One region of the Rhizobium sp. SRDI943 genome, then DNA from elsewhere that is predicted to be linked to it. Evidence: predicted binding sites of a transcription regulator. Region 1 holds the regulator's gene; each other region holds the start of a gene.

Region 1 (7,800 bases):
CCTTTCTCCAAGGATTTCCAGTTTGGGTTTCCGAGCAGAATGTAAAGAGGGTTGTCCTTTTTGCGGAAATTGAAGCCAAGACGAAAAATGGTGTCGTCATCAAAGGAAGTCAGAACAAAACAGCCATTGTCTAAAGTCGGGTCGACAGCCACGCTCCAGCCCCCGACCTCTTTCCATGGGACTGTCTGGTCATCAGCCAAGCTCACTGGTGGCATCGCAGCTATGAGCGCGAGTACAAAAAACAAAAGTCGCATCAACGCCCCATCCGCTTTCTTAGGCCAGAACCAATGAAACAGAATAGGTGCACAGTGACTACGCGAAGTCGAGTCACCGTGCTGCATCATCGCTAATCTTTTATTGTTCGCTGTGCGTGTCCTTAACCGCGCCTATTCCGCCGGCTGAAGTTCGGCCGGCTCGAAGCGGTAGGTGGTCGAGCAGAATTCGCAGGTGACGGCGATTTCGCCATCTTCCTGGCTGGCCTCGATCTCCTCGGCCGAAAAGCCCTTGAGCACGCCCTTGATCTTGTCGCGCGAGCAGCTGCAGCGGTCGAAGACGGCGCGCGGTTCGTAGACGCGCACGCCGCGCTCGTGGAACAGGCGGAACAGCAGCCGCTCGGTGCCAACAAGCGGATCGGTCAGTTCATCGGCATCAATGGTCTCGACCAGTGAACGGGCTTCGAGCCAGGCGTCGTCCTCGCCATGCGGGCGGCTGCCGGTGTCGCCGTCGCCGCCGTGGAGATCCGGCTGGCGCATGCGCTCTGGCGCTTCCGGCAGGAACTGGGCGACGAGGCCGCCGGCCCGCCAGCGATGGCGTGGCTTGCCCGCATCGTCACGGTCGAAGAGTTCGGCCGCGGCAAGACGGACGCGCGTCGGGATCTGCTCCGACTGGCGGAAATAGACGCCGGCAATGTCTTCCAGCGTGGTGCCGTCGAGCGGAACGATGCCCTGGTAGGGCTGGCTGAACTTGCCCTGGTCGATGGTGAAGGCGAGAATGCCCTTGCCGAGCAATTGCTCCGGCTCGGTTTCGCCTGACTCGATCGCCTTGTTGAGCAGCGCCTGATCAAAACGGGCATAGGCGCGGACATTTTCCGGCGTCGAGAAATCGGCGACGAGAAGATCGACCGGGCCATCACCCTTGGTCTGCACCGTGAACTTGCCGTCGAACTTCAGCGAGGTGCCGAGCAGCACCGTCAGCACGACGACTTCGGCAAGCAGCCGAGCAACGGGTGCGGGATAATGATGACGCTCGAGGATCGCGTCGAGCATCGGGCCGAGCTGGACGGCGCGGCCGCGCACATCCAGCCCTTCCACCTGGAAGGGGACGACATGGTCATCGCCGGCGAAATCAAACTGGCCGAGGGCGGCTGCAGCTTCTGCCATGGCTTTTAACTCCTAGTTTCAGAGCGATGGGCCAGCGTGCCCTTCGCTCACGCGGTCGCGAGTCTGTCTCTCGCGACGTCCGATTATGGTTCAGATCGCGCCCAGGCACCAAGCAAGAATCGACTTCTGCGCATGAAGACGGTTTTCCGCCTCATCGAAGACCACGGATTGCGGACCGTCGATCACTTCGTCCGTCACTTCCTCACCGCGATGAGCGGGCAGGCAATGCATGAACAATGCATCATTGCCGGCTTTCGCCATCAAGGCCGCGTTGACCTGATAAGGCTGGAAGACATTGTGACCCCGGGCCCGATGTTCCTGATTCATGGAGACCCAGGTATCGGTCACCACGCAATCGACGCCGGCGACCGCACGGTCGGCATCATGGCAAAGCATGATTTCGGCGCCCTCATTGCGGGCCCAGTTCAGATAGTGATCCTTGGGCTCCGAGCCAAGGGGCACGGCCATGTTCATGCGGTAGCCGAAGCGAGCGGCACCCTCGACCAGCGAATGCAGCACATTGTTGCCGTCGCCGGTCCAGGCGATGGTCTTGCCCTTGATCGGGCCGCGGTGCTCTTCGAAGGTCATGATATCGGCCATGATCTGGCAGGGATGGGTGTCATCCGTCAGCGCATTGATCACAGGCACGGTCGCATGCTGAGCCAGCTCGACCAGCCGCGAATGCTCGGTGGTGCGGATCATGATCGCATCGACATAACGCGACAGCACCTTGGCGGTGTCGCCGATCGTCTCGGCGCGGCCGAGCTGCATCTCGGTGCCGGAGAGGAACAGCGTTTCGCCGCCGAGCTGGCGCATGCCGACGTCGAAGGAGACGCGGGTGCGGGTCGATGGCTTTTCGAAGATCATCGCCAGCATCTTGCCGGCGAGCGGCTTGTCGCCCTGGCCTGCCTTGAAAGCCTGCTTACGGGAAAGCGCATCGTTCATGATGGTTCTGAGATCGGCTGATGTGACTGCCGAAAGATCGAGGAAATGTTTAGGGCTCATATCGTCTTCTTACCTGTGCTGCGCCCGAAGGCGGCAATCTCTTCAAGCCGTCTTCTTGACCTTGGAGGCGCGAATGCTCTCGGCGGCGCGTTCGACGCGGGCAAGGCCCTCACGGGCTTCCTCGGCGGTGACCACGAGCGGCGGAAGAAGGCGGATGACATTATCGCCGGCAGGCACGCCGAGCAGATGGGCGGCACGGATCGCCTGCAGCAGTTCGGCTGAGGGAACGGCGGCCTTGATGCCGAGCAACAGCCCCTCGCCGCGCACATCTTCGATCACATCGGGATAACGATCCTTCAGCGAGGCGAGGCCCTGGCGGAAGACAAGCGCGACGTCGCGCACCTGCTGGAGGAAGCCATCGGCCAGGATGATGTCGAGCACGGCGCTGCCGACGGCCATGGCAAGCGGATTGCCGCCATAGGTCGAACCATGGGTGCCGGCCTTCATGCCGGAGGCGGCCTCTGATGTGGCAAGGCAGGCGCCGAGCGGGAAACCGCCGCCGATGCCCTTGGCGACCGCCATGATGTCGGGTGTGATGCCCGACCATTCATGGGCGAAGAGCTTGCCGGTGCGGCCGACGCCGGTCTGGACCTCGTCGAGGATCAACAGCAGATCGTTGTCGTCGCAGAGCTGGCGAAGCGCCTTCATGAACTCAGGCGTGGCAGGACGGACGCCGCCCTCGCCCTGCACCGGCTCGATGAGGATGGCGGCCGTCGCCTCGGTGATCGCGGCGCGGACCGCTTCGATATCGCCGAAAGCCACCTGATCGAAACCCGGCGCCTTGGGGCCGAAACCTTCGAGATATTTTTCCTGGCCACCGGCGGCGATCATCGCCAGCGTCCGTCCGTGGAAGGCGCCTTCGAAGGTGATGATATGGAAGCGCTCGGGATGGCCCTTGGAAAACTGATAGCGGCGCGCCGTCTTGATCGCGCATTCAAGCGCCTCGGCACCCGAATTGGTGAAGAACACCTTGTCGGCGAAGGTGGCGTCGGTCAGGCGTTTAGCCAGACGCTCCTGTCCGGGGATCTCGTAGATGTTCGACAGGTGCCAGACCTTGTCGGCCTGCTCCTTCAGCGCGCCGACCACATGCGGATTGCTGTGGCCGACGGAGGTGACGGCGACGCCGGCGCCGAAATCGAGATATCGCTCGCCAGTTTCGGTAATCAGCCATACGCCCTCGCCTCGCTCGAACCGCAGCGGGGCACGAGAATAGGTGTCATAAAGCGGCGCGGCTTCAGCCATGGCGCGATCTCCATCAAAGTTGCCGGGCAATGACTCCGGCTAAGGAAACCAGGCCCGAAAAATCAAAAATGCCGCCTTGCGGCGGCGAGTGGCACTATTTCCCTTTCGCGCTGCAATGTCAACAAAACGGCGCCCTTAGCGTATGCAGCACGGGTGTACAGCGGCATTTTCAGTCTTCAACAGGCATTATTGCAGAAATGCCACGCAGGGACAGCAAGTTGGGGAAAACTACGAATTCGATTCATCCGGATTCATGCGACTCTTGTCACGGAGTCAGGCTCACACTAGGTTAAAGATCAATTACTAGACTGCATGCGGCGGAACTAGTCACCAAAATTGATCAAGCGTTTCTTGTTTCGGAGCTCCCGGGACAACGGTGAGGGATTCTGCCATCACCAACGCAAAAGGTGGAGACAGGGCATGAACTGGACAGACGAGCGGGTCGAGAAACTCAAGAAGCTTTGGGCCGAAGGACTGAGCGCGAGCCAGATCGCGGCACAACTTGGCGGTGTCAGCCGAAACGCGGTCATCGGTAAAGTGCACCGGCTGTGCCTTCCCGGCCGTGCCAAGGCCGGCGGCACCAACACCGCGGCGCGAACGCCGAAGCGCAATACATCGGCGCCGCGCGCGCCGAACTTCGCCTCTCGGATCACCACCCGCACCGTTACCCGCCAGCAGGGCGCGACGATGCTGAAGGAAGAGATCGAGATCGAAACGATCGAGGAAATGGAATACGTGCCGAGAGGCAATGTGGTGGTGCCGATTTCCCGCCGCCTCGGCCTGACGGAACTGACCGAACGCACCTGCAAGTGGCCGGTCGGCGATCCGCTGAAGGACGACTTCCATTTCTGCGGCTGCGAATCCCCCGACAATTCGCCATATTGCAGCTATCACCAGAAGCTCGCCTACCAGCCGGTGAACGAACGCCGCCGGGCAGCGGCGCGGGCCAGCTGAACGGGCTGACCATCGTTAGAATGCAGAAAACGGGCCAAGTGGCCCGTTTTTTTATGCGCGGATGGAAGCGCTCATTGCGGGGATGGCTGCCCCTCACCCTAACCCTCTCCCCGTAAACGGGGCGAGGGGACGTGCCCTGCACGAGGTTGTGGGGAACGGAGAGGTCGCGGCATATCCCCTTCGCCCCGTTTACGGGGAGAAGGTGGCGGCAGCCAGATGAGGGGCAGTCCATCGCCGCGAACCGGACAGCAGCGGGACAAGCCCGAGCATGACGAAAAAGCCCTCAGGCTTCCATCGAATAACCGGCGCCGCGGACGGTGCGGATGACGTCCTGCATGTTGGAGAAATTCAGCGCCTTGCGCAGGCGGCCGACATGGACGTCGACGGTGCGCTCGTCGACATAGATATCGTGGCCCCAGACACCATCCAACAGCTGTGAGCGGGAGAAGACCCGGCCCGGCGACGACATCAGGAATTCCAGCAGGCGGAATTCGGTGGGGCCGAGGCGGACTTCGCGGGTCTTGCGATGGACGCGATGGGTCTCACGGTCAAGTTCGATGTCACCGCATTTCAGCACCGTCGACAGCACCTCGGGACGGGCGCGACGCAGCATCGCCTTGACGCGGGCAACGAGCTCGGGGGTCGAGAAGGGCTTGACGACATAGTCGTCGGCGCCCGTCGACAATCCGCGGACACGCTCGCTCTCTTCGCCGCGCGCCGTCAGCATGATGATCGGCAGACGCTCGGTCTCCGGCCGCATGCGCAGGCGCCGGCAGAGCTCGATGCCGGAGACGCCGGGCAGCATCCAATCAAGGATGAGAAGATCGGGCGTGCGCTCCTGAAGCCGCATTTCGGCTTCGTCGCCACGAAGGATGGTATCGACCTCGAAGCCTTCCGCTTCGAGATTGTAGCGAAGAAGCACGCTGAGGGCTTCTTCGTCTTCAACAACTGCAACTCTCGGGATCATGCGTGTCGGTCTCCTCGCGCATGATCCTTAAACCAGGGTGATTTAAGCAATGCATCCTGCGCAAATTTAAAAATTGGCTGCGACCTCTTTGCGCGCCCGGACGGGCGCGCACGCAAGCGGCGGGGTGTGGGCAGTTATTCGGTGACCGCGCCGACGGTGTTGGCGCTGTCGTCCTTCGGCCGATCGCCTTCCGGCTGCGCGCCTGTCGTCATGTAATAGATCGTCTCGGCGATGTTGGTGGCGTGGTCGCCGATGCGCTCGATGTTCTTGGCGCAGAAGAGAAGATGCGTGCAGCTGGTGATGTTGCGCGGATCTTCCATCATGTAGGTCAGGAGCTCGCGGAACAGCGAGGTGTACATCGCGTCGATCTCGTTGTCGCGTTCGCGGATCGCATTCGCCTTGTCGGCGGAACGATTGGTGTAGACGTCGAGCACTTCCTTGAGCTGGACGAGCGCCAGCTCGGACAGATGCTCGAGGCCGCGGGCGAGCTTGCGGGGAACGCCGGTGCTTTGGACGGCGATGACGCGCTTGGCAGTGTTCTTGCCGAGGTCGCCGACACGTTCGAGATCGGCGGCGATGCGGATCGAACCCATGATTTCGCGCAGGTCCGCGGCCATCGGCTGGCGGCGGGCGATGGTGACGATCGCCTTGTCGCCGATTTCGCGTTCGGCGTGATCGAGGATCACATCGTCGGAGATGACCTTCTGCGCCAGCGCGGTATCGCCGTTGACGAGCGCCCGCACGGCTTCGGCGACCATCTGCTCGGCCAGGCCGCCCATTTCGGAAATCCGCCTGGACAGGAACTTCAGATCATCATCATAGGCAGAATAAATATGTGTCGATGCCATGGGGCTTTATCCTCGAATAACGGAAAGGCTTGGTGACGCCAAAATCAGCCGAAGCGACCCATGATGTAGTCCTGGGTGCGCGGATCGTCGGGATTGGTGAACATCTTGTCGGTGTCGTTCTCCTCGACGAGATTGCCGAGGTGGAACATGGCGGTGCGCTGCGAAACACGCGCGGCCTGCTGCATGGAGTGGGTGACGATGACGATCGTGTAGTTCTCGCGCAGCTCGTGGATCAGCTCCTCGACCTTGGCGGTGGCGATCGGGTCGAGCGCCGAGCAGGGCTCGTCCATCAGGATCACTTCCGGGCTGACGGCGACGGCACGGGCAATGCAGAGGCGCTGCTGCTGACCGCCCGACAGGCCGGTGCCGGACTCGTGCACGCGGTCCTTGACCTCGTTCCAGAGGCCGGCGCGCTGCAGGCTGGTCTCGACGATTTGGTCGAGATCGGCCTTCGACTTGGCGAGGCCATGGATGCGCGGGCCGTAGGAGACGTTTTCATAGATCGTCTTCGGGAACGGGTTCGGCTTCTGGAAGACCATGCCGACGCGGGCGCGAAGTTCGACGACGTCGATATCGGGATCATAGATATCGTCGGTGTCGAGCGTGATCTTGCCGGTGACGCGGCAGCCGTCGATCGTGTCGTTCATGCGGTTGAGGCTGCGCAGGAAGGTCGACTTGCCGCAGCCGGACGGGCCGATCAGGGCGGTTACGGTGTTTTCGCGGATGTTCAGGTTCACATCGAATAGCGCGCGCTTTTCGCCGTAGTAAACCGAGACATCCTTTCCGATCATCTTATACGGGACGTTGCTCATCTTGTGATCCAGCGCCTTTTCAACTGCAGCTTCCGTCAACATGTTCATGATCTTGTAACTCCGTTTACCAGCGGCGCTCGAAGCGACGACGCAAGAGGATGGCGCCCATGTTCATGACGATCAGGAACAGGAGCAGGACGATGATGGCACCCGAAGTACGCTCAACGAAGGCACGTTCGGCCTCGTTGGCCCACATATAGACCTGTACGGGCAGAGCCGTCGAGGGATCGAGCGGTGTCGTCGGCGCGTTGGCGACGAAGGCGACCATGCCGATCAGAAGCAGCGGCGCGGTTTCGCCGAGCGCATGCGCCAGGCCGATGATCGTGCCGGTGAGGATGCCGGGCATGGCGAGCGGCAGCACATGGTGGAACACCATCTGCATCTTCGAAGCGCCGAGGCCGAGGGCTGCGGCACGGATCGACGGCGGCACGGCGCGAAGGGCGGCGCGCGTCGCGATGATGATCGTCGGCAGGGTCATCAGCGTCAGCACCAGGCCACCGACCAGCGAGGCCGAGCGCGGCAGGCCGATGAAGTTGATGAAGACGGACAGACCAAGCAGGCCGTAGACGATCGAAGGGACCGCGGCGAGGTTG
Region 2 (7,800 bases), 2.0 Mb from region 1:
ATATTGCGGATCGTCGGCATCGATCGACAGCGTTTGCACCGAGCCGATCTGGATGCCGTTGAAGCGCACCGGCGAGCCGACGCTGAGGCCGTTGGCCGAGCCCGGAATACGCACGATCAGTTCCGTCATCGGGCCGCCGCGGCCATATTCGGCCATCCAGTAGACGAAGCCGAAGGCAGCCGCGATCACCAGCACCGTGAAAAAACCGACAATCGTGTAATTGGCTTTGGTTTCCATCTTATCCGGTCACTTTCCGCTGCTGTCGTGCCGCGCGGCAGCATCGTTCTGCGGCACAATCGACCGCGCGCGTTTGCCCTTGAAATAGGCCTGCACCCACGGATCGTCATAGGCCAGCATGTCGTCGATCGTGCCTTCCACCATTACTCGCTTCTTTCCGAGCACGGCAATACGGTCGCAGACCGAAAATAGGCTGTCGAGGTCGTGCGTGACCATATACACGGTCAATCCCAGACTATCGCGCAGGTTGGCGATCAGTTCGTCGAATTCGGCCGCACCGATCGGGTCGAGGCCGGAGGTCGGTTCGTCCAGGAAAACGAGTTCCGGATCGAGTGACAGTGCGCGGGCAAGGGCTGCGCGCTTGATCATGCCGCCGGACAGTTCGGATGGATATTTGTCGGCGGCATCGGCTGCAAGACCGACCATACGGATCTTCAGATGCGCCAGCTCATCCATCAGCGAGGTCGGCAGGTCGAGATACTCGCGCATCGGCACCTGGATGTTCTCCTTGACCGTCAGCGACGAGAACAGCGCCCCCTGCTGGAACAGTACGCCGAGCCGCATGTCGAGCGCGTTGCGTTGTGGTTCGTCGAGCTCGTCGAAATCCTGGCCGAGGATCTTGATCGTGCCTGAGCGGCGCGGCAGCAGCCGGAGCACCGTACGCATCAGCACCGATTTACCCGTGCCCGACGCGCCGACGAATCCGAGGATCTCGCCGCGGTAGATATTGAGGTTCAGATTGTCGAGCACGACCTTGGAGCCGAAGCCGACGGTGACGTCGCGCGCCGACAGCACGATGTCCCTTTCGTCCTTGTCTTCCATATCGATCGGTTTCTCGTCCACGCGGTCCGCCATCCTAGAAATCGATCGCTGCATAGAACATCGCAAAAAGCCCGTCCATCAGGATGACGACGAAAATCGCCTTCACCACCGCGGCCGTCACGTGCTGGCCGAGCGATTCCGCGCTGCCGCCAACCTTCAGCCCCTCGACGGCGGCGACGATCCCGATGACCAGCGCCATGAACGGCGCCTTGATCATGCCTGACAGCACCGTCGACAATGTGACCGCCTCGTGGAGGCGCGACAGGAAATTGGCGAAGGTGATGCCGGAATAGCCCCAGGCGACAGCGGCAGCACCGCCCAGAGAAGCGAAATTCGCCAGCACCGTCAAAAGCGGCAGCGCAATGGTCAGCGCCACCAGCCGCGGAAAGATCAGCACGCCGATCGGGTTCAGCCCCATCACCTTCAGCGCGTCGATCTCTTCGCGCATCTTCATCGAACCGATTTCGGCGGTGATGGCGCTGCCCGAGCGGCCGGCGATCATGATCGAAGTCAGAAGCACGCCGATTTCGCGCAATTGCAGGATGCCGACGAGATCGACGACGAAAACCTCAGCGCCGAAGTAACGCAGCTGGAAGGCGCCCTGCTGGGCGATGATCCCCGATCAGGAAAGACATCAGCAAGATGATCGGAACGGCGCGAACGCCCATATGGTCGATCTGGTTGACGATCGAGGCCGGTGAAACGCCACTGCCGCGGCCGAACTTCATCTGCGCGCCGCGCACCGCCGAGCCGAGGATATACATGGCGGCGGCGAAATTGTCCCAGACCTCGTAGGTCATTTTGCCGATCGGCGCGAAGATGCGCGCGGCAAGCGAGACTTTCTCCGTCTGCTCCGGCTCGACCTTGGTCGGCTCCTCGGAAAACATCTCCAGCATTTCGTCGATATGCGAGTTGGTGCCTTCGAAGCGAACCATCCGCCCGCCCGCCTCTTCTTGCTTCTTCAGCCGGCACAGCAGCCAGATGCCGGCGGTGTCGATCTCCGAAATATCCGAGAGGTCTACCGTCAGGTCGCCAGTCTTCTTCTGCAAAAGCTTTTCGAAATCGCGTAGCACCAGATGGATGTAGGCGCTGCGCCAATTGCCCTGAAGACGCACACGCTGTCCCGATCCATCAGCCTGGTCGTCCACATCAAGGGAGGCGGCGTTGCGATTCTCGGCGTTCAAGATACTTGTGTCTTTCAAGGCTTACAGCGACATTGCCGAATCGCGAAGCAGATCGTTCGCCCGGCGCGTCAATATACAGAAGCACCGTGCAATTTCCATGCTTGCAGGAGAGCAATAATGCCGCGCACCCTCGATATCCAGATGAATTCCTTTCCGATTGCCGGGACCTTCACCATCTCGCGCGGGGCAAAGACCGAAGCCGAGGTTATCACCTGCACGCTTGTCGAAGAGGGTGCGCAGGGGCGCGGAGAATGCGTACCTTACCGCCGCTACGGCGAGACCATGGAGAGCGTTTTCGCCCAGATCGAGGCGGCGCGACCGCTGATCGAAGCCGGCATTTCACGCCATGACCTGCTGTCGGCCATGCCGCCGGGCGCGGCCCGCAACGCCGTCGATTGTGCCCTCTGGGACCTCCAGGCAAAGCAGACAGGAGACAGCGTCGCCGCCCGCCTCGGCATTGCCGCTCCGCAGCCGCTCACCACCGCTTACACCATCTCGCTCGGTGAACCGGAGGTGATGGCCGCCCAGGCGCGCGAACATGCCGGCCGCGCCCTGCTGAAGGTCAAGGTCGGCACCGGCGACGATGAAAGCCGCATCCGCGCCGTCCGCGCCGCCGCGCCCGATGCCGCCATCATTCTCGACGCCAATGAGGGCTGGCCGGACGCCGTGTTGGAGCGTCATCTCCATATCGCCGCGGAAGCAGGCATCGCCCTCGTCGAGCAGCCGCTGCCGGCTGGCCGCGATGGGCTGCTCGCCGAAATCCGCCGCCCGCTCCTCGTCTGCGCCGATGAGAGTGTCCACCACACCGGCGATCTCGCAAGCCTTGCCGACCGCTACGACGCGATCAACATCAAGCTCGACAAGACCGGCGGCCTGACGGAGGCGCTGTCGATGAAGGCCGAGGCCGAACGGCTCGGATTCAGTATCATGATCGGCTGCATGGTCGGCACCTCGCTTGCCATGGCGCCCGCCGTTCTCCTCGCCCAGAATGCCGATTTCGTCGATCTCGACGGTCCGCTGCTGCTTGCCCGCGACCGCGATCCCGGCCTGCGCTACGCCGCTTCGCTGGTCTTTCCGCCGGAAAGCACCCTTTGGGGCTGAAGATAGTAGGCGAAGATGACGAGGCCGAGGCCGGAAAACGCGACCAGCGCCATGACGTAATAGCTGACGACGCCGAGCCAGGCATAGAGATAACCCGACGCCAGGGTCATCAGCGCCATCGCCATGCCGACATAGAAGAAATAGGCGCCCTGTGCCGAAGATTCCTGCGTCTCCTGCACCGTCGCCATGATCCGTCGCTGCACGCCGGTATGCACGAAGGCATAGGTGAAGCCGTGGAAACATTGCAGCAGGAAGAAACCGGCAAAACCGGTATTCATCGGAAACAGGATCCAGCGGCAGACGCTGATGGCGCAGCCGAAGCGGATCAGCGTCCAGGCATCGAAGCGACGGTTGAGACGCTTCGACAGGAAGAACACCGTCACTTCCGAGGCGACGCCGGCGCTCCAGAGCAGCCCGACCTCAGTCCCGGAGAAGCCGAGCTGATGCCAATAGATCGAGGAAAAAGCGTTCAGCACCGCATGGCTCGACTGCTGGATGGCAACGCCGATCAAAAGCAGCAGCAGGTGCGGCTCGCGCAGGCCACTGCCGGTAGCGGCTGGGATGTTGATCGGCTGGCCCCGCCGTCGCGTTGGCCCGATGCGCGGACAGAAGATCGCCATGACAACGGTCATGACAAAGCCGAACACCATGACATCGAGCACCATTCCGCCGCCCCACCGGCTGATCATCTGGCCACCGACCAGCGTCGAGACGATAAAGGCGATGGAGCCCCACACGCGCATCGACCCGTAATCGAGCCCCCAGCGGCGCACGCCCGAGATGACGATCGATTCGACGACGGGCACATAGGGTGCGAAGGTGGCGCCCTGCAGCGCATAGACGATCGTCACCGGCCAGAAAGTCGTCGTCCAGAACAGCGCGACCGCCGTCAGCAGCGAAAGGCCGCCCGACCAGAGCAGCACGTCGGCGCGCTCCTTCAATCGATCGGCGATCATGGCGACGACAGGCGCCACCAGCACGCGAACCACCATGGGTATGGCAAGGATGATGCCGATCTCATGATCGCTAAAGCTATGGGTTGCGAGCCAGACGGGAAAGAACGGCAGGACGATGCCGTTGACGAGCAGCGGCGCACAATAGGAAAGCGCACTGAGAAGCCGGAAGCGCGGCGGCGCTCCCTCACCCGTCGGGGAATTTTGAGCGGGAATCATGGGTGGACCTGAAGGAAACTGGACGTTGTCCTAACACACCACTCTGGAGGCGACTATTGCGAGAAATAGCCGTTCTGAAACGTTTTAGAAAATAAATAGGGCCTGTCGCCTGACGGTAACGGCTAAATTCGTGGGAGCGCAGGCGCGGATGCGCCGGCGCCAAAATCAGGCGGCTTGCGGGGCCAGTTCGCCCTCGTCATGCATTTCGATAGCGGCAAGCGCCGGCACGCTGCTGGCGAGCGCCCGCCAGGTGATCAGTTCGAACGTGCCATCCTCGTGCTCGGCGACAGCCGTGCAGCTTTCCACCCAATCGCCGGTGTTGATGTAGCGGATACCGTCCATGTCCTGAATGATGGCATGATGGATATGTCCGCAGATCACCCCATCGGCGCCGTTTTTGCGGGCTTCCTCGGCCACGACGCGCTCAAATTCGCCGATAAAGTTGACAGCATGCTTGACCTGCAGCTTCGCCCAGGCCGAGAACGACCAGTAGGGCATGCCGAGTCGGCGGCGCACCGCCGCCAGGATGATGTTGATGCGGATTGCCGTGTCATAGGCCCAGTCGCCGAGATAGGCGAGCAGTCGGGCGTTGCGGACGACGACGTCGAACTCGTCGCCATGCAGGATCAGATATTTTCTGCCGTCGGCGCCGTCATGCATCATACGCTCGACGACCTCGATGCCGCCGAAATGCATGCCCGGGAAGGCGCGCAGGAATTCGTCGTGATTGCCGGGAATATAAACGACGCGCGTGCCCTTGCGCGCCTTGCGCAACAGTTTCTGGACGACGTCGTTGCAGACCTGTGGCCAGTACCAGCTGCGCTTCAGGCGCCAGCCGTCGACGATGTCGCCGACGAGCACGATCGTATCGGCCTCGTGGTGGCGCAGGAAATCCAGCAGGAAGTCGGCCTTCGCGGCCTTCGAGCCGAGATGGACATCGGAAATGAAGAGCGTGCGGAAATGTCTGGGTTCCATCATGTCTTTCACGAGCTGCCGCTCATGTCCCATCTTTCATCTAACCTTCCAAAACCAGACTCGTGTTTCAGGAAGATGACAAGCTGGGGAAAAGCCCTGCAAACCTGTTCATCCCACGCGGCCGCATGGCCGTTCGCCACGCGGGCCGCATGGCCGTCGCCACGCGGGCTGTATGCCCGTCGCCGCCAGGCCCGCCGAAAAGGTTGCCCTGTGCATTCAGGGCGTTCATGATGACGGCGATTCATATTCGACAATGCGGGATGGCTGATGCGTCTCTTTCTCGTTCGCCACGGCGAATCCCTCGGCAACATCAACGAACAGGCCTACCGTCAATTCGGCGATCACAATGTGCCGCTGACGCGATGGGGCCATCGGCAGGCTCTCGAAGCAGGCGGCGTGATCGCCTCCTACCTGCAAGCATTGCCGAGCGCTGGTTTCGGCAAGCTGCATATCTGGTACTCGCCCTTTCTGAGGACCCGGCAGAGCAAGGATGCGCTGCTCGAAGCCCTGCCGGAAAGTTTCGTCGGCGATATCAGGGAGGATTATCTGCTGCGCGAGCAGGATTTCGGTCTCTTCACCGAAATCTACGATCACGCGGAACAGAAGCAGAAGTTTCCCGAGGAGTTCGAAAAATGGGCGAGGCTGCGCAGCAACAGCGGCAAGTTCTACGCACGGCCGCCGGATGGCGAAAGCCGGGCGGATGTGGCCCAGCGGGTGCGCCTGTTCCTGCAAACCGTCATGCACGATGCAGAAAATAGCGACCACAACGTCGTGATCGTCGGCCATGGCGTCACCAACCGGGCGGTCGAAATGAATTTCCTGCACCGCCCCGTCGAGTGGTTCGAGCGCTCCGACAATCCTGGAAACGCCGATATCACCCTGATCGAGGGGACGCGCTCGCAAGGATACGAGTCGATCTTGTTGCATCAGGCCGCCGACCGGCAGCCGGGACAGGAAGGCGAACTGCGCGATGCCCATGGCGCCGACGTGACGATCACGCCGAAGCCGACTGCATAATTCCGAAATCGGACCGCCGCAAAGGTCTGTGGCGGGTTGCGTAAGGCAACCCGCCAATTCTTCACCTCAGGTCGGCGACGTCACGGTTGCCGGCTCCTGCCCGGCCGCCGCCTCCTCGTTCACAGTCTCGGGCCGCTTCGTCCTCAAGAGACGCAGCACGAAGACGAAGAAGACGGGAACGAAGAAGATCGCCAGCACCGTCGCCGAGATCATGCCGCCGAGCACGCCCGTGCCGATGGCATTTTGGCTCGCCGCACTTGGCCCGGTGGCGATCGCCAGAGGCACCACGCCCAATGTGAAGGCGAGCGAGGTCATGATGATCGGTCGGAAGCGCAGACGAGCGCCTTCGATCGCGGCATCCATCAGCGATTTGCCCTCGGCAAAACCGTCCTTGGCGAATTCGACGATCAGGATGGCGTTCTTTGCCGACAATCCGATGATCGCGATCAGACCGACCTTGAAGTAGATGTCGTTGGACATGTCGCGGCTCATCACCGCGAGCACGCAGCCGATGACGCCAAGCGGCACGACCAGCATCACCGACAACGGGATGGACCAACTCTCGTAAAGCCCCGACAGCAGCAGGAAGACGAAGAGGATGCTGAGGCCGAACAGGAACGGCGCCTGCGATCCCGATCTCAGCTCCTCCAGCGACTGGCCGGTCCATTCGAAGCCGAAGCCGTCGGGAAGTTCCGAGGCCAGCCGCTCCATTTCGGTAATCGCCGCCCCCGATGAATATCCCGGCGCCGGAGCGCCAGAGATACGCACGGAAGGGTAGCCGTTATAGCCGACGATCTGCGCCGGTCCCTTCTGCCATTCGGCGACGGCGAAGGACGATAGCGGCACCATGCCGCCGCTCGCATTGCGGACATTGAGCTTCATCAGGTCTTCCGCCTGAAGCCTGCTCTTGTCCTGCGCCTGCACGATGACGCGCTGCATGCGGCCCGAATTCGGGAAGTCGTTGACATAGCTCGAACCCAGATTGGCGGTGATCGTGCTGTTGATGTCGGCGAAGGCGACACCGAAGGTATTTGCCTTCTCGCGATCGATGACGAGCACGAGTTGGGCCGAGTCAGGCATGCCTTCCGGGCGGATACCTGCGATGATGGGGTTCTGCGATGCCTTGCCGATCAGCATTCCCGCCGCCTCGGTCAGTGCCGCCTGGCCTTTCGCCCCGCGATCCTGAAGGCGGAAGGTGAAGCCGTTGGTCGTGCCGAACCCTTCGATCGGCGGCGGCGACAGCGCGAAGGACGTCGCGTCCTTCAGCCCAAACAGCTGCATATTGGCGCGGT
Region 3 (7,800 bases), 1.4 Mb from region 1:
TGAGCGTGTGGAGGCCGCGGAACACGGCATCGACGAGATCCTTGTTGTCGAGCTGGTGGGTCAGGTCGAGAAGACCAGCCTCGATCGCTTCGAGGCATTCGGCAGCTTCCGTGCGGAAGACGGCGACCGGATCGAGCGTACTCATCGTCCGAGAACCTTCTTCACGATCTTCACCAGGCTTTCCGGGTCGAACGGCTTGGTCAACCAGCCCGTCGCGCCGGCGGCCTTGGCGCGCGCCTTGAGATCGGCGTCCGATTCCGTCGTCAGGAAGATGATCGGAACGCCGGCCTGCGCCGGCAGCTTGCGCAGTTCCTCGATCATCGTCAGACCGTCCATAACAGGCATGTTGAGATCGGTCACGATCAGATCGAAGCTGCTGCCCTTGGCTGTCGCGAGGCCCTCTGCCCCGTTGACCGCCTCGGTGACGCTATAGCCGGCATTGGTCAGCGTGACCTTGGTGGTCAGACGAATGCTGGCGGAATCGTCGACAGTCAGGATCTTTGCACTCATAACGTCACCTCTTTATGCAACCAGAAATTTGCGTCTTCGTGATCGAAGGATTCGATGAAACCTGCACGCTCAAGTACCTTCAGGACCGAGCCACTGGCCGGCGAAGAAAGCTTGAAGGTCTTTCCCTTGGCCTTTGCTTGGCGGCGCGAGGATTCGATGAGTTGAACAAAACTCAGATCCGCTTCTGCGCCCTCGGGAATGCTGATGATGATTGTATCATTGCTATGAAATTCATCGGTAAACTTGGAATATAGTTCGGACACGTTGCGAATGCTGAGCACGTCCGGCAAATTTATAGATTCGTAATATTGTTTCTGAGTATCCAATGCAGCCTCCTGGGCCAGAAAATACTTGACGACCCTAAAAGGACTCTCACGGCAGCGTTAATGCGGGGTAAACAGCGGTTGTAGGAAACTGCCGTATAGCGCATTCCCAGACTCCCAATTCTCATCCGGGATAAGTTGTATTTTTTTCTCAAAATTTAGAAATAAGTAAAATAAAAACAATAAGTTGAATCATCAATCCGAGCGTTAGGCTTTCCCCGACAGGCCATCAACATCTTTCGTTAATCACAACGCTGGCGAGTCCGGCGCGTTTACCGGACGTTTCCATCCTGCCCGTAAAAATAGAGTTCGAATTGCCTGGATTTTAAGAAAAGGTATAAAAGTGGCACACGCTCTGGTATCGCCGAACGCTGCAGCCTACTCATCAGGACGGGACATAAGCCAGACCCTGGAATCTGCTCGTAGCCAGGTGGAGGAACGTTTCCTCGAAGGCGGCACCGTGCTGCTCTCGGTGATGGATGTGCTCAACCGTCTGTTGAACTCGCTCGAGAGCGTCACCACGACGCTCGACAACAAGGAGGCGAGCGACACCAGCGCCGATCTCCGCGCCACGGTGGAGAGCCTGATGGCGCTGCCCGTCACCGAGGAAAACCGGCAGCAGGCGCTCGTCTCGCTGGCGCATACCGGCAGGGAACTGCGCAAGCACGTCGCCGACATGCAGGAGACGATGCGTTATCTCAGAACCTTCGCGGTGACCGTGAAGATTACCGGTGCCGGCCTTGCCGAATTCGCCGGCTTCGCCCAGGAGATCCTGGAGCGCATCTATTCCGGTACCGATGAGGTCAACCGTTTTGCCACGCATCTCGACAGTCTCGACAAGGAGGTCAAGCTCGCCGCCTCCTTTGGCGCCAGCGTTTCGAAGGGCTATGCCGATACCGTTCCTGCCGTCGCCGGAGCCCTGCGCGATGATGCCGCCAAGATCGCCGGCCATCGCAAGGATCTCGGCGTCATCGCCCGCGAGGTCGGCGCGATTGCCCGCGCCGTCCAGAGCAAGGTCGCCTCGACCCTGTCTGCCCTGCAGATCGGCGATATCACCCGCCAGCGCATCGAGCATGTGCAGGCCACTTTTTCGCTGCTTGAAGATTTCTTTGCCGGTGAGGATGGCGCCAGACTCGACGCCGGCGCGCGTCAGCGCCTCCAGAACGTCATTCACCATCTGACGGCGGCGCAGATGAGCGACATGTGTGCAAATTTCCAGCGGGATTCCGAGAACGTCGTCAAGACGATCGCAAGTTTCGATCACGACATGCGGGAGATTCTCAAGCTGCGCGATCAGATGAGCGGTCAGAGCGGCGAGGCCGGCGGCAACTTCATGCGCGCGCTGGAATCCAGCGTTTCGGCCGCCCATGAAATCGTCAAGCAGGTCGATACGGCAAGCCGCCAGGCCGACCAGGTGAGCCAGTCGACGATCGGTACCGCGGCCAAACTCTCCGAAGCGATCGGCAACATCCGCGCCGTCAAGACTGACATTCACTATATGGCTTTGAATACCAACCTGCGCTGCAGCCGACTCGGCGAGGAAGGCAGGTCGATCAACGTCGTCACCGCCGAGCTGCGCATCTTCGCCGGCAAGCTCGACGATTCCGCCGACGCCATCGTCAACGGCCTGCCGGCGCTCGAAGCTGCGGCCGGGCGCGTCGCCCCCGCCACGGATGCCGGAGCCGGCAATCTCGGAGAAAGCCTGACCTCGGCCGTCGGCAACATCCGCTCTGCAGCCAACGTGATGGAAAACGAGCTGAAGGTGCTCGCCGAGAACGGTCGCGAGGTCGCCACCAAGATCAGCCTGCTGATCGGCAAGCTCGATTTCCAGCATAATCTGGGCGAAGTCCTTGCCGGCTGCGCCGATATGCTAGAAGGCGTCGCCGGCACCGATGTCGCCGATATCTCCGATCTCGCTGAGACGATCGCGCCGCTCGACCGCAAGATCTTCAAGCACTATACGATGGTCCAGGAGCGCAGCATTCATCGCGGCATCATTCCGGCGAGCGAGGACAGCACCTCCGCTCCCGCCGAAACCGTCAAAGCCGAAAACGATGAAGACCTGTTCGCCGATGCTCTTTTCTAGGTTGGAACGCTACAGCGCCGCGCGTCTTTCAGACGAGCAAAGGACGCTGTAGTCCTCTGAATTGATGCATAGTAGCCCGTCGGCCGGGTCGCCAAGCGGCCGCTATCGCCGCCGGAACTTGTTGGCGGCATCGATCGCAGCCTTCTGCTGGGTGTCCTCGATACCGAGATAGAAATCTTCGAGCGCCGGATCGGCAAGCCCGGCGCGGCGCGACAGCACGTACCACTTCGCGGCCTCGATAGGGTTGGGCGCCGTGCCGATCGCGTTGATATAGAGATGGGCGAGCTTGTTCTGTGCAGCGACATTGCCGCCATTGGCGGCAAGTTTCAGCCATTCGAAGCCCTTGACGTAATCCTTCGGCCCGCCGACGCCGTTGACGAGCCAGATGCCGAGATCGAGCTGGGCCGTGTCGAAACCGGCGCGCGCCGCGCGTGCCATCCACTCGCGGGCGAGCTTTGTCTTTTCTTCCGGCAGGTCCTTCAGCGTCGCATAGATCTGCGCCACGGCATATTGCGAATCGGCAATGCCCTGCTCGGCCGATTTCTCATAAAATGGTAGCGCGAGCTTCAGTCCCTTCTCGCCGGGATTGTCGGCGATGAGAAGCTGCGCCCAGTTGAATTCCGCCGAAGGATTGCCGGCCTCGGCCGCCTTGCGCATGTAGTCGTCGGCCTTGACCCTGTCACGCGGCACGCCCTCGCCTTCCATCAGGATCAGTGCATATTTGAACATCGCCGCCCCGTCGCCGCCTTCGGCCGCCTTGCCGTACCAGAAGGCGGCGTTCTTCACGTCCTTCTTGACGCCGAGGCCCTGCGAGAGGATTTCGCCGATCAGCGTCTGCGCCGCCGGATCGCCGAGCTGGGCGCGCGGCAGCGCCTTGTCCATCGCCGTCAGGTAATAACCGCGCTGGAAGGCGCCATAGGCCTCGTCGATCGGCCCCTTGTAATCCTTCTCCGGCGGCAGATCCGGCAACTTCGCGCCCATGCGGTCGAATACGCCGACGCCATCGGAGGGTTGCACACCCGGGCTGGAAGGCCGGTCGGTGCGGAAGGTCGAAGCCGGCCCCGTGCCCGGCTGGCTGATGACGCTGTCCGGCGCCTGCGCCAAGGCAACATTCGGCCCGGCCGCAACGAGGGCGGCCATGCTGGCAAGGATATATTTCAAAAGGCGGGCGGGCGGGATCGGCATGAGCGCGATTTCAATCCTCAAACCGTGGCGCTTTTTCGTCAAGCAACGCATTGATTTCGGCAACGACAGACGGCGCCCGGGCAGGCTCGGCGAAGACCGCCAGCCGCAGCGCCACAAACTCCGCTCCGGTTTCGGCGACGGCGAGCGCCGAGGCCGGATCGGTGCCGCCCATGACGATGCAGGGAATCTCGATCATCGAGGCCCACCATTCGCCGAGCGCAAGGTTCTTCGGATGCGCCTCCGGCTTGATATCGCCGTCGAGCTTGCCGAAGAAGATATAGTCCGGCCTGACTTCGCCGATCTCCAGCGCATGGTGCCGGTCGGCCGCGTTGCCGCCGCCGACGATCAGCTTCGGCGCATGTTTGTCGATCGCTTCCGAAAGCGCCTCTGCATTGCTGGAAAGGTGCAGGCCATCGGCCTTTGCCCGGCCTGCGACACGGCTGTCGCCTGATATCAGCGCGGCTGCTCCAGCATCCTGGATCAATGGCACCAGCTTTTCCGCATGTTTCTGGAAGGTGCCGTCGTCGAGCCCGTATTGCGGCACGATCACCGAGGCGACATCGCCGCCCTTCAGCGCGTCGGCGACGATCTTTGCCTGTTCATCTGCATCGGCGATATCGGGCACGATGAGCACAAGGCGGCAGCGGTTTTCCGGTTCGGTCATGGGGTCTTTCCGTTTCCTGCGAATTCCCCTTCGAAATGAGGGATCCGCACTCGTTTTGTGTGAGTAGTTCCGTTAGACGAGGCTGGCAAGAGGAGGACGTCGAAAGCATGCCGCAGGATCTGTCATTCTACTACGCCGCCGTGCCCGCCGTTCTGCTGGTGGGCCTCGCAAAGGGCGGCATGGGCGACGCTTTGTCGCTGATCGGCCTGCCCTTTCTCGCCCTCGTCGTCTCGCCCGTCGAGGCAGCGGCCATCCTGCTGCCGATCCTGGTCTTCATGGACATGATCTCGCTCGTCATCTGGCGCAAACATGGCGACTGGGCGACGCTGAAAATCATGCTGCCGGGCGCGATCTTCGGTATCGCGCTGGGCTGGGCGACCTCGGCGCTGGTTCCGGGCAACATGCTGCGCATCGTCATCGGCGCGGTGACCATCCTCTTCTGCCTGCGCTATTTCTGGAACAGTTTCGGCCCGGGCGCCGGCAAGGTGATCCCGCCGCGCGGCCAGCGGCCGGTGGCCGCCGGCCTCTGGGGGACATTTTCCGGTTACGGCAGCTTCGTCGCTCATGCCGGCGGTGCGCCCTTCCAGATCTATGCCCTGCCGCTCAAATTGCAGCCGCGCGAATATACCGGCACCAGCGTGCGCTTCTTCGCAATCCTCAACGCCATCAAGCTGATCCCCTATTTCGCGCTCGGCCAGCTCGACACCCAGAACCTTGCGACCTCCGCGACGCTTCTGCCCTTCGCCCCGCTCGCCACCATCGCCGGCGCCTGGTGCGTGCGCCGGATGAGGCCACAGATCTTCTATCCCTTCATGTATGCGATGGCGCTGATCGCCGCCTTCCTGATCGTGGGCGAGGGCCTTGGCTGGTAGAAGCCATACAGCGCCGCACATCTTTCGAGAGGCGCAAAGGACGCTGTGGCACTTTGAACGGCTGCATAATTCCTGAAATCGACTCCGATTTTAGGAATTATGCAGTGACACGCTGCAATGCACAATTTCCTTGCTGGCGCGGCCGGTTTGACGTAGCGTTCCCGCCATGTCGAACACGGACCCCTTCTCTGCGATTGCCGATCCGAACCGGCGGTTTCTGCTGGAGGAATTGCGTCGCGCGCCACGGACCGTCAATGAGCTCGCCGAAGGCCTGCCGATCAGCCGTCCTGCTGTTTCGCAGCACCTGAAGGCGCTTCTCGACAGCAATCTCGTCTCCGTGACCTCGGAAGGCACCAAACGTATCTACGCGGTCAACAACCGCGGCTTCGACAAGCTCAATTTGTGGCTGGATCAGTTCTGGGCCTGATGCATGTTCCCATGCGATCTGGGAATACGATGTGAATCATAAGAACGCGATGTGAGACGTGGCGGACCCAAAAGCGCCAGCCACGATGCCGGATGCATCGGGCTGGCGCAAATCTGGTGTCAAATCACCGGTTCTTGCTGATTTTTGGTGGAATGGATGGATTTACCTTGTTGCGCAAGATGATCGTCCGGCGATCCTTGGGAAGATTAGTGGACGGATGACTTAAGACGCTGAATCTCGTCCTTGATGCGCAGCTTGCGACGCTTGCAATCGGCAAGTGCCGTATCGGAAATAGAGGGAGATGTTCTGAGCGCGTGCAACTCCTCCTCGAGAGCGACATGCTTTTTCTGGAGTGACTCAAGATGAGCTTGAACAGTCATATGACCCTTCCTTCCTCTTACCCTCCCCGGCCAACATCGTCGGGGATCAAGGTGTCAACGGGCGGGACTGTGACACATTTTTGAAGGCTTGTCGAAGGCCAAAAGATGAAGACTGGATGGCAATTTCATGATCAAGACTAACTAGCCGTTACCTGTATTTGATGATAGGAGCTTGCGGAAATCATCGGCAGATCGGACAAGGTCCAGGGACGATAACGGGGAATGTATATGGCCGATCAGGAACAGGCGGAAATCAGGCTCATAGTGGCGCGCTTGCGCCAGGAGCACGAGGATTTCGACGCCGCGATCAACGCCATGATCCAGACCGGATGCGACGCTCTGCGGATCCAGCGCATGAAAAAGAAGAAGCTCGTCATCAAGGACAGGCTCTCCAGGCTGGAAGATCAGATCATCCCTGACATCATCGCCTGAGCCTGACATCATCGCCTGAGAGGGAATAGCAGCAACGATGACAGACAGACCACCCGTCGCCATCATCATGGGCAGCCAGTCCGACTGGGAGACCATGAAAAACGCCGCCGACACGCTGGAGGCGCTGGAAATTCCCTATGACGCGCGCATCATTTCGGCGCACCGTACAGTCGACCGGCTGGTCAATTTCGCCAAGGGCGCACGCGCGGAGGGCTTCAAGGTCATCATCGCCGGCGCCGGCGGCGCTGCCCATCTGCCGGGCATGACCGCCTCGCTGACACCGCTGCCGGTTTTCGGCGTGCCGGTCCAGTCGAAAGCCCTGTCCGGCCAGGACAGCCTCCTTTCCATCGTACAGATGCCGGCCGGTATTCCGGTCGGCACGCTCGCCATCGGCAAGGCTGGTGCGGTCAACGCCGCCCTTCTCGCTGCCGCCGTACTTGCCCTTTCCGACGAAGAAATTGCCGACCGGCTCGACGAATGGCGCGAGCGCCAGAGTGCTGCCGTCGCCGAATACCCGATGGACGACCTATGACGGCAACAACGATCGGCATTATCGGCGGCGGCCAGCTCGGCCGCATGCTGGCGATTGCCGCCGCCAGGTTGAATTTTCGCACGGTCATCCTCGAGCCGCAGGCGGACTGCCCGGCCGCCCAGCTCGCCAACCGGCAGATTACCGCTGCCTATGACGATCCGGCGGCACTCGCCGAACTCGCCGATATCTGCGATGTCGTCACCTACGAATTCGAAAACGTGCCTGTCGCAGCCGCCGAAAAGCTCTCGGCGAGCGTGTCGGTCTATCCGCCGCCGAAGGCGCTGGAAGCCGCCCAGGACCGTCTCGTCGAAAAACGCTTTCTCAACGGCTGCGGCATAACCACTGCACGCTTCCATGCGATCGACAGCCAGGCCGATCTCGAAACGGCG
Region 4 (7,800 bases), on a different replicon from region 1:
CCTCCGAGGTAAAGCCAAAACCCGCCATATCCGGCGCGCCAAGGGGAGGTTAGAGCAATCAGGGAGAGTATCAAGGCTTTGTTCTCGCGGTTTATACTCGGCGAGCGAGCATATTTCGCGCGCCATTGCCGAAACGCCCCTGAATCCAGTGCTTTGACAAGAAGGCCAGCGGATCGATTTTTTTTGCCTTGCCGCCGAGTTTGCGGCTGAGAAATAGCTCGATTTCGCGGGCGCGCACCAGTTTGGTTTGCCAGCCGGCATAGCCATGGCCCTCCCGATCGAAGTATAGCGCCGTGACATCGCGACCCGTCTCGCGCAACGCCTTCTCGAAGGCTTTCGTCTGTTGGCAACCGACGACCGGATCTTCCATTCCGGCGGTGAGCAGAAACGATCCGCGCAATTTCTTTGCATTGTGGAGCGGCGAGAATTCCTGCATCTGCGTGAGATCGCCGGGATCATCAGGATTGCCGAAGTAGCGGATGACCTGGCCGAGGAACAACCCCCAGCCGACCGGGTTGTTCTGCATCTGGTAGGGCAGATCCAGGATTGCGTAGTCGATGATTGCCGCGGAAAAGAGCTTGTCGTCGGCCATTGCCAGCGCGGCCATGAAACCTCCGTAGCTTTCGCCGGCGACCGCAAGCTTGCCTTCAGCCGCGATGCCTTGGGCGAGCAGCCATCGCCCGGCATCGGCGATATCGTCCTGCATCTTTCGCCCAAACTGCCGATAGCCCAGAGATTGGTACCTCTTCCCGAAGCCGGTCGAGCCGCGATAGTTGACTGACAAGGTCGCGTATCCGCGGCTTGCGAGAAAGCTCTTCTCGATGTTGTAACCCCAGCTGTCGTGGCGCGCCGGGCCGCCGTGAGCCATTACGACGGTCGGCACAGGATGAGGTGAGCCAGCCGGAAGCGTCAACAATGCTGGTATCTCCTCACCATCTCCGGCCGTGAAGTAGACAGGCTTCGTAACTGCCGAAAATGCCGACTTGCGCTTTTCCGCCGGCGCGGAAAGCAGCGTCTTGCTCTTATCCGCCAAGTTTAACAGATAGTGCTGGTAGGGTCGTTCATCATAGGAGATCGCGACCGTGAGCAGCGCACCAGCCTTGGAAGAACCTGAGATTTCGACGTCGGCATGCCCGTTGCGATCCAGAACCAGCTCAGTGAAGATCGTTCCTCTTTCCGAAAGGGCGATATATCGTGGATAGCCGTCGCGAATGACGGCGACGTCAGCCGGTTCGCTGGGCGTGAAGCGCAGCGCGTCTGAAACATCGACATCGCCGTCCTCGACCAGCACGGTTTCTCTACCGGTAACCGGGTCCAGCGAAACTAACGCGATCTTGTCCCGCTGACGGTTGGAAAGCGCCTCGAAGGCATTGCCTGACCTGTCCGTACGCCAGATGACCAGCGTGTCATCCGGCTCGAGTGCCGCCATCTCTCGCCACGGCTTGTCGGCGTTAATTCGGTGAAGGTATCGCCTCATTCCCGAGGCAGTCAGCTCGACGCGAATGCATGGAACCTGCGCCTCATTCAACAACCAGCTTTCGGTCGAGCCGTTGTTTTGTTCCAAGAGCCGCTTGTCGCGTCCATCCGCACTGGTTGCATAGAGATCGGCGACAGCGGGGCTGCGATCGTAGGAAACCAGGAATTGGTTGTCTGCGGCGTGTCGAGGGTCGACGATCACCTGCCACGTTTGGAAATCTCGTGGAGTAACGTCGGTGCGTGCCCCGGGTCGCCTGGGATCTACTTCCCACAGACGGTCTTTCTCGGTGAGAACCAAAAGGTCAGCGTATTGCCGCCAGCCAAAGTGGGAAAGGGCACCTTTGAACGTGGCGATGATGTTGAGTTGTCCGCCGGAAAATTCTCCGACGAAGACGGCGCGAGCGCCGCGTTTGGAGCCCCACCATGCGATGAGGGCGCCGTCGAAACTTGGTTCGTATCCCCACGTGGCACGTCTATCGGCGTAAAATCGGCTACTGGAAAGCAAGCATTTCCCTCACTCGTCCACTCTGAGGCACGGTCGACGGAACCTCACTCTTAAAGCGGAACCTAGTGTCGGGCGGGGAATGGTCCAGAGGCAGCACGCCGCGAGAGCCGCCCCCTGAAGATCAGGGCGCGGCGAATGCCATGCTTTCAATAGCGCTCCGGCACGAGCATTTCAGGCGGAACCGGCGCCCTGTTGTAATCGGCGTGACGGATGCGGTCCGGCAACTGGATCTCGGGTTTTGGAACATCCTCGTAAGGGATCTGCTCGAGAAGATGGGCGATGCAATTCAAACGCGCCCGTTTCTTGTCTACCGCCTGCACCACCCACCAAGGTGCATCCTCCGTGTGTGTCCGCGCCAGCATCTCTTCCTTGGCTTTGGTGTATTCCTCCCAATGGACCCGGCTTTCCATATCCATCGGTGAGAGCTTCCATTGCTTCAGCGGATCGTGGATACGCATCTTGAAGCGAAATTCCTGCTCCTCGTCGGTGATCGAAAACCAGTATTTGATCAACACGATACCAGAACGGACCAGCATCCGCTCGAATTCAGGCACCGAGCGGAAGAACTCCTCGAGTTCTTCGTCGGTGCAGAAACCCATCACGCGCTCGACACCGGCGCGATTGTACCAGCTTCGGTCGAAGAGGACCATTTCGCCAGCGGTCGGAAGATGCGGGACATAACGCTGAAAATACCATTGATGGCGTTCCCGCTCTGTAGGAGCGGGCAGCGCGACCGTCCGGCAGACGCGCGGATTGAGCCGCTGGGTCACGCGCTTTATCGCGCCTCCCTTTCCGGCCGAATCCCGGCCTTCGAAAAGCACAACCACCTTCAGCTTCTTGTGCTGAACCCAATCCTGCAGCCGCACCAGTTCGTGCTGCAGACGGAAAAGTTCCCGGAAGTAGATCTTTCGTTCGAGCGTCTGCTCTGCCGGTTCCGACATTCCTTCGGCGACCAGATCGTCGAGCCGGTCTTCCTCCATCTGCATTTCCAGCTCTTCATCGAAGCTGTCGGCGATTTCGGCCTTTATACGGCTGAGTTGGTCCTGAGGTGTCTGAGACATGGGCTTTCCTTCCTGCTTTTTTTGACAGGAGCATGGCACTGCGAAGTTTGTGTGACGGTTCAGGTACGGAAAGCTGGATTGTCCTACGCCACGGCCTTGACGGCGATGTCTCACTTCCCGGTCTGGCGCCAACGCGCGGCAGCCTGCTTCATCAGCTTGGCGTATTCCACCTCCGTGGCATCATCCAACGGGAACATGCACTCGATCCTCAATTCCTGGGTCGTTATCGTCTGCGCAGTGCCAACCGTGGTCACCAGCGAGAAGAAGCTCAGAACCTGCCCGTCCTTGACGAAGGACAAGGGGATGACGGGTGTGCTGTCCGCTGTCGTCGAGACCTTCCAGGCACTGTCCACATCCGGATAGGCGAGGAGCGCATCGATCAGCGCCTTCGTGTGCATGTCAATGACGCGGCCCACGGACTCTCTGAATACCCGCGCCATCAGACTTTTTGCGGTTTCCTCCCAGTTTGGGATGAAGGGCCGCAAACCGGCCGGATCGAACATCAGATGCAGCAGATTGCGCGGTTTTTCCCGTGCCGCCATGTCAAGGAAGTTATTGAAGAAGCCCTGCGTCGCGTCGTTCGTCATGACGACGTTCCAATACCGATCCATGACAACTGCCGGAAACGGCTCGTGCTGAACAAGCATGCGCCTTAACGCGTCCGTGACGCCTTTCATTTCAACATCGTCGATACCGCCTTCGGCGTAAATCGGGGCGTAACCGGCGGCGAGCAATAACGTATTGCGCTCTCGCAACGGCACATCAAGGGCGTCGGCGAGATGCAGCAGATTGTGGCGGCCGGGCGTGCTTCGGCCACTTTCGATGAAGCTGATCTGACGCTGCGATATGCCGGTATCGAGTGAGAGATCCAGTTGGCTCTTGCCGCGCGTGTCGCGCCAGGCGCGCAACTGGATGCCAAGCTCGTTCGATACTGCGCTTGAAGGACTGTGCGTCGAGCTCATCTTATGGCGATCTCCGTCCGTGCGGCTAATGGCCGGCGGGGGCAATAACGCTCCCGCCAGCTGCGATATCGATCAGAAAGCAACCGGGCCAACCGATCCGTACCAGCGGCCGACCTTGGCCGGCTCTCGTTCATCCATATAGAAGAAGTGCGTCATCACCGGTTTGACAACCGGTTGAGCCTCGTCGTCGGGCGTCATTGTGACAGTCCCGCGAAAGATTTTCAGCGAGCCGCCGTCCCAATATTCCGCGACGTCGTGAAGCGCTGAGAAACCCGTGTCGATGAAGGCGCGCAGGTTCTCACGAATGGTGTCTCGCCCCTTCCAGTCGGCGACGCCCAGATTGCAGGTCGCATCCTGCGCCAGGCAGTCGAAGCCTCCGCCAAAGGTCTTGTCATCGATCTCCTTCCAGAAGGCCAACAGCCATTCAGGGGGTTCTCGTTTGGTAAAATTCATGGTCGTCATCGTCGTTCTCCTCGGCCGCTTTGTACGGGTGACGGCAGTTGAGCCATCGACATCGGTTGTCGGCCGCTTCTGTTGACAGGATTGTTCCTCCTGCAGGAAGGCCGTTCACTAATATCGCGGGACAGGGAATGCCCTCAATTACATCAGGTGTAATCAACGGGGCGAGAATGCGTCGTCCTTCAAATTCTCGGCAAAGAACGCACATCCGGACCTTTCATTCTGCACAAAGCGCTATTCGTAACTTTTGTTGTGTCGAATAACGGGATATGTTACCAATCGTGTCAGTGTCATGGAAATCACACGGGTATCGAAGGCCAAGGTTATGAATGATGTAGTCGATACGGTGGTGGTCGGCGGCGGGGCCGCGGGGCTCAGCGCCGCCCTTTTTTTGGGAAGAGCCGGCCGATCGACGCTTGTATTCGACGGCGGTAAATCGCGCATTTTCAGCGTTGAAGAGGTGCGGGAGCATCTGGGCTTCGACGGCATGCCGACAGCAGCGTTCATGGCGCAAGCGCGTGCGGAAGCCGTCCGTTACGGTGCGGACATCAGATCCGAGCACGTCCATTCCATCGTGCCTCGTGAGGACGGATTGTTCTGGGTCGAAGCCAGGGGATCCAGAGTCGCAGCACGCACGATCGTCTTGGCAACGGGAGTGATAGACGACCTTCCACCACTGTCAGGCTTGCCGGAAGCGTGGGGGCGTGACGTGCGTGTCTGCCCCTGTTTTGACGGCTATGAAGTTCGAGGCAAGCGTTTCGTGGTGTTCGGATTGCCGGAACGCCTGGCGCATATGGCGTCCTGGGTCTGGATGTGGTCGCGTGATGTCACTATCGTCTCACGGCACAGGTTCAATGAAGCCGACGCGGAACGCTTGCGGCTTCTCGATATCAAGATCATTCCGGACGAAATCACCGGGCTCGTCCATCGAGACGGCAAGCTTGTTGGCGTTTCGACGGCGAGCGGCGGCGGGGAAATCGCCTGCGATGCGACATGGATCGCGGCGGAGATTCGGGCTGCATCGGGCCTCGCCGCATCCCTCTGCGAGGTCGATGAGATCGGTCTCGCCAGGACCGACAAGGATGGCCGGACCAACAGGTCGGGCGTGTTTGCCGTTGGCAATGCGGATAACGCGGTCGCTCATCTTGCGCATGCATCTGCGGCAGGCACAGCTGTCGGTCCCGTGGTGACGATGTACCTCCTCGAACAGATCCTTGCCGAGCGCCGAAACACCAAAGCGGCGTGAACGATCTAGCAGTTCAGCCGTTGCGGGCGCCTACAGCCGTCCTGTCCGGTACTGGTCGACAAGATTCCGGCAGGCGCGGATCGTCAGGACCATGACGGTGAGCGTGGTGCCGGCGATGCCGCTGCCGGGGAAGGCGCTGGCGTCGGTGACGATGAGGTTCGGGGCATCCCAGAGCTGATTATAGGGGTTGAGAACCGAAGCCTCACGGGTTTCGCCCATGCGCGCGCCGCCCGTCTCATGGATTGCCGCTCCCATGCACATGGTCTTGCGAAACCATTTGCGGAACATGAAGCGGCTGAAGACATCGGCTTCGGGAAATGCGCCCTTGCCCATCTCCTTGAGGCCGGTCGGCGAGCCGATGAATTCGAGGTCGCCGCCGACCTCCTTGATCAATGCGATCAGCGTTTCTTCCTGCCTTCTGAGCAGCGCCTGCTCCTCCTCCTGCATGACGCAGCGGATATGCGGCACGGGAATGTTCCAGGCATCCCTACGCCTGACATCGAGCGTGATGCGATTGTCGGCATAGGGCAGCATGCGGCCGAAGCCGAAGAAGGCGAGACGTGCATCCGTGTCCACGGAGACCGGCGCGCGGCCGACGCTTCCCTGGTAGTCGAAATCGCCGCGGGCCGCGTCGCTCTCGCCGAAGCGGGGAATGAAGATCCCGCCCGACGGATTATAGAACGGGTCGGTCGGCGCGGACTCGTCGGGCGCCCAACCCTTTGCCTTGGAGAAGGAGCCGAAGGCGAGGCATGGAAGCTGGTCCATGAAATAGCGGCCGAGAGCACCCGAACTGTTGCCGAGCCCATCAGGATGTTTCGCCGACGCCGAATTCAAGAGCAGCCGCACGCTCTCTATCGGCGAGGCCGAAAGCACCACCATCGCGGCGCGAACCGTCGATACCGCACCGGTGTTGCGATCGATATATTCGGCGCCGGTAGCGCGGCCGGTCTTCTCGTCCGTGGTGATGCGGCGAACGACGGCGTCGTAGCGGATGGTCAGCTCACCGGTCGCCTTTGCATCTCGCAGCGGTCGCGGCATCCGGTCGGCGTCAGGCGCGATGTAGCGCCAGGAGACGACGTGCCTCTCCGGCCAGCGGTTTTCGACCGCCTGCTTGAAGATCTGTTCGGCGGGCGTCAGGCTTGCCGGCTTCGCATAGATGCCATCCGGTAGCGTGGCCACGTTGTCCTTGTTGCCATAGAGCCCGAGATAGGCCTCGACCTCGTCGTAGAAAGGCGCCAACTCATCATAGGAGACCGGCCAGTCCACGCCCTTTCCGGCACGTGAGCGGATCTTGAAATCGTCGTCGGTCCAGCGCAGCAGCACCCGGCCGAAACTGTGGAGGCGCCCGCCGCCCTGGCGGCCGCGGATCCAGAGGAAGGGTTCGCCCTTCGGCGTCGTATAGGGGTTCTTGCGGTCGTTGACGAAGAAGTGGCTGAAGCGCTCGGTGAAAAACGCCGCGCGCGCCTGGATCGGCTGGCCCTTGAGAGTGGCCCGCGCACGCTCCCAGATATTGATGCTGCTTGCCGGCGCCTTCTTGCGGACGGGATCGAAATCCTTCGGTCCGACGGCGGGGCCGGCCTCGAGCAGCAGCACCGACAATCCCTGTGCCGTCAGTTCCTTTACCGCGAATGAACCCGCCGCGCCGGAACCGATCACCAGCGCATCATAGACGATCTCAGACATGTCTTTTCTAATCCTGTCCTTGAGCAATCCTCAAAACGGCACGAAAAGCGCCAGGAATTGCGGGGAAACAAAGGGGTGGCGCGTCACAGCCGCGATCCGTCAGTGCCGAAGAGGGACGCCTTGGCGATATCGAGCCCGGGAGCCACGGTATCGCCAGGCTCAAGCGTGACATCGCCCATCAGCCGGAGCGATAGGCTCTGGTCCGCCCAGTCGAACCAGACGACGGCGTCCGAACCCATCGGCTCGACGACGGAAACGCGCCGCGGAATGGTTGGCAGGCCGCTCGTGGCGCCATCGAGCACAAGGTGTTCCGGGCGAAAGCCGAGAGTAGCAGGCCCTTCCGCTGCCTCCGCTCGGAAGGAATAACCGGAGAGATCGACAGTGAACTCCTTGCTCCGGAAGAGCGGC

What was found. The regulator PhoB, encoded in region 1, activates phosphate uptake and scavenging genes when phosphate is short. The targets are predictions, from matches to a motif close to TGTCATNNANCTGTCAT.
Region 2: a site for PhoB is predicted at 5,556-5,572, ahead of AC245Y_RS11575 (UDP-2,3-diacylglucosamine diphosphatase). Genes of this name have one in related genera too.
Region 3: a site for PhoB is predicted at 6,553-6,569, ahead of AC245Y_RS18500 (YdcH family protein). Genes of this name have one in related genera too.
Region 4: a site for PhoB is predicted at 3,064-3,080, ahead of ppk2 (polyphosphate kinase 2). Genes of this name have one in related genera too.

The regions. Positions count from the first base shown of each region.
Region 1 is NZ_CM172787.1:180,516-188,315, reverse strand. It holds gene AC245Y_RS00955 (hypothetical protein) at 1-254, opposite strand, end outside; gene AC245Y_RS00950 (Hsp33 family molecular chaperone) at 387-1,379, opposite strand; gene argF (ornithine carbamoyltransferase) at 1,470-2,384, opposite strand; gene AC245Y_RS00940 (aspartate aminotransferase family protein) at 2,427-3,626, opposite strand; gene AC245Y_RS00935 (GcrA family cell cycle regulator) at 4,047-4,580, shown strand; gene phoB (phosphate regulon transcriptional regulator PhoB) at 4,864-5,547, opposite strand; gene phoU (phosphate signaling complex protein PhoU) at 5,682-6,395, opposite strand; gene pstB (phosphate ABC transporter ATP-binding protein PstB) at 6,440-7,255, opposite strand; gene pstA (phosphate ABC transporter permease PstA) at 7,272-7,800, opposite strand, start outside.
Region 2 is NZ_CM172787.1:2,224,923-2,232,722, forward strand. It holds gene AC245Y_RS11550 (MlaD family protein) at 1-237, opposite strand, end outside; gene AC245Y_RS11555 (ABC transporter ATP-binding protein) at 247-1,092, opposite strand; partial or broken gene AC245Y_RS11560 (MlaE family lipid ABC transporter permease subunit) at 1,094-2,261, opposite strand; gene dgcA (N-acetyl-D-Glu racemase DgcA) at 2,361-3,344, shown strand; gene AC245Y_RS11570 (MFS transporter) at 3,296-4,516, opposite strand; gene AC245Y_RS11575 (UDP-2,3-diacylglucosamine diphosphatase) at 4,682-5,524, opposite strand; gene AC245Y_RS11580 (histidine phosphatase family protein) at 5,759-6,508, shown strand; gene AC245Y_RS11585 (efflux RND transporter permease subunit) at 6,575-7,800, opposite strand, start outside.
Region 3 is NZ_CM172787.1:3,634,538-3,642,337, forward strand. It holds gene AC245Y_RS18460 (chemotaxis protein CheA) at 1-145, opposite strand, end outside; gene AC245Y_RS18465 (response regulator) at 142-510, opposite strand; gene AC245Y_RS18470 (STAS domain-containing protein) at 507-836, opposite strand; gene AC245Y_RS18475 (chemotaxis sensory transducer) at 1,177-2,919, shown strand; gene AC245Y_RS18480 (tetratricopeptide repeat protein) at 3,022-4,104, opposite strand; gene AC245Y_RS18485 (thiamine phosphate synthase) at 4,115-4,768, opposite strand; gene AC245Y_RS18490 (sulfite exporter TauE/SafE family protein) at 4,876-5,640, shown strand; gene AC245Y_RS18495 (ArsR/SmtB family transcription factor) at 5,807-6,067, shown strand; gene AC245Y_RS18500 (YdcH family protein) at 6,274-6,447, opposite strand; gene AC245Y_RS18505 (YdcH family protein) at 6,676-6,879, shown strand; gene purE (5-(carboxyamino)imidazole ribonucleotide mutase) at 6,917-7,411, shown strand; gene AC245Y_RS18515 (5-(carboxyamino)imidazole ribonucleotide synthase) at 7,408-7,800, shown strand, end outside.
Region 4 is NZ_JBYGKN010000005.1:272,853-280,652, reverse strand. It holds gene AC245Y_RS36340 (alpha/beta hydrolase family protein) at 92-1,981, opposite strand; gene ppk2 (polyphosphate kinase 2) at 2,128-3,042, opposite strand; gene AC245Y_RS36330 (helix-turn-helix domain-containing protein) at 3,153-4,004, opposite strand; gene AC245Y_RS36325 (nuclear transport factor 2 family protein) at 4,077-4,466, opposite strand; gene AC245Y_RS36320 (NAD(P)/FAD-dependent oxidoreductase) at 4,789-5,709, shown strand; gene AC245Y_RS36315 (GMC oxidoreductase) at 5,740-7,392, opposite strand; gene AC245Y_RS36310 (ABC transporter ATP-binding protein) at 7,476-7,800, opposite strand, start outside.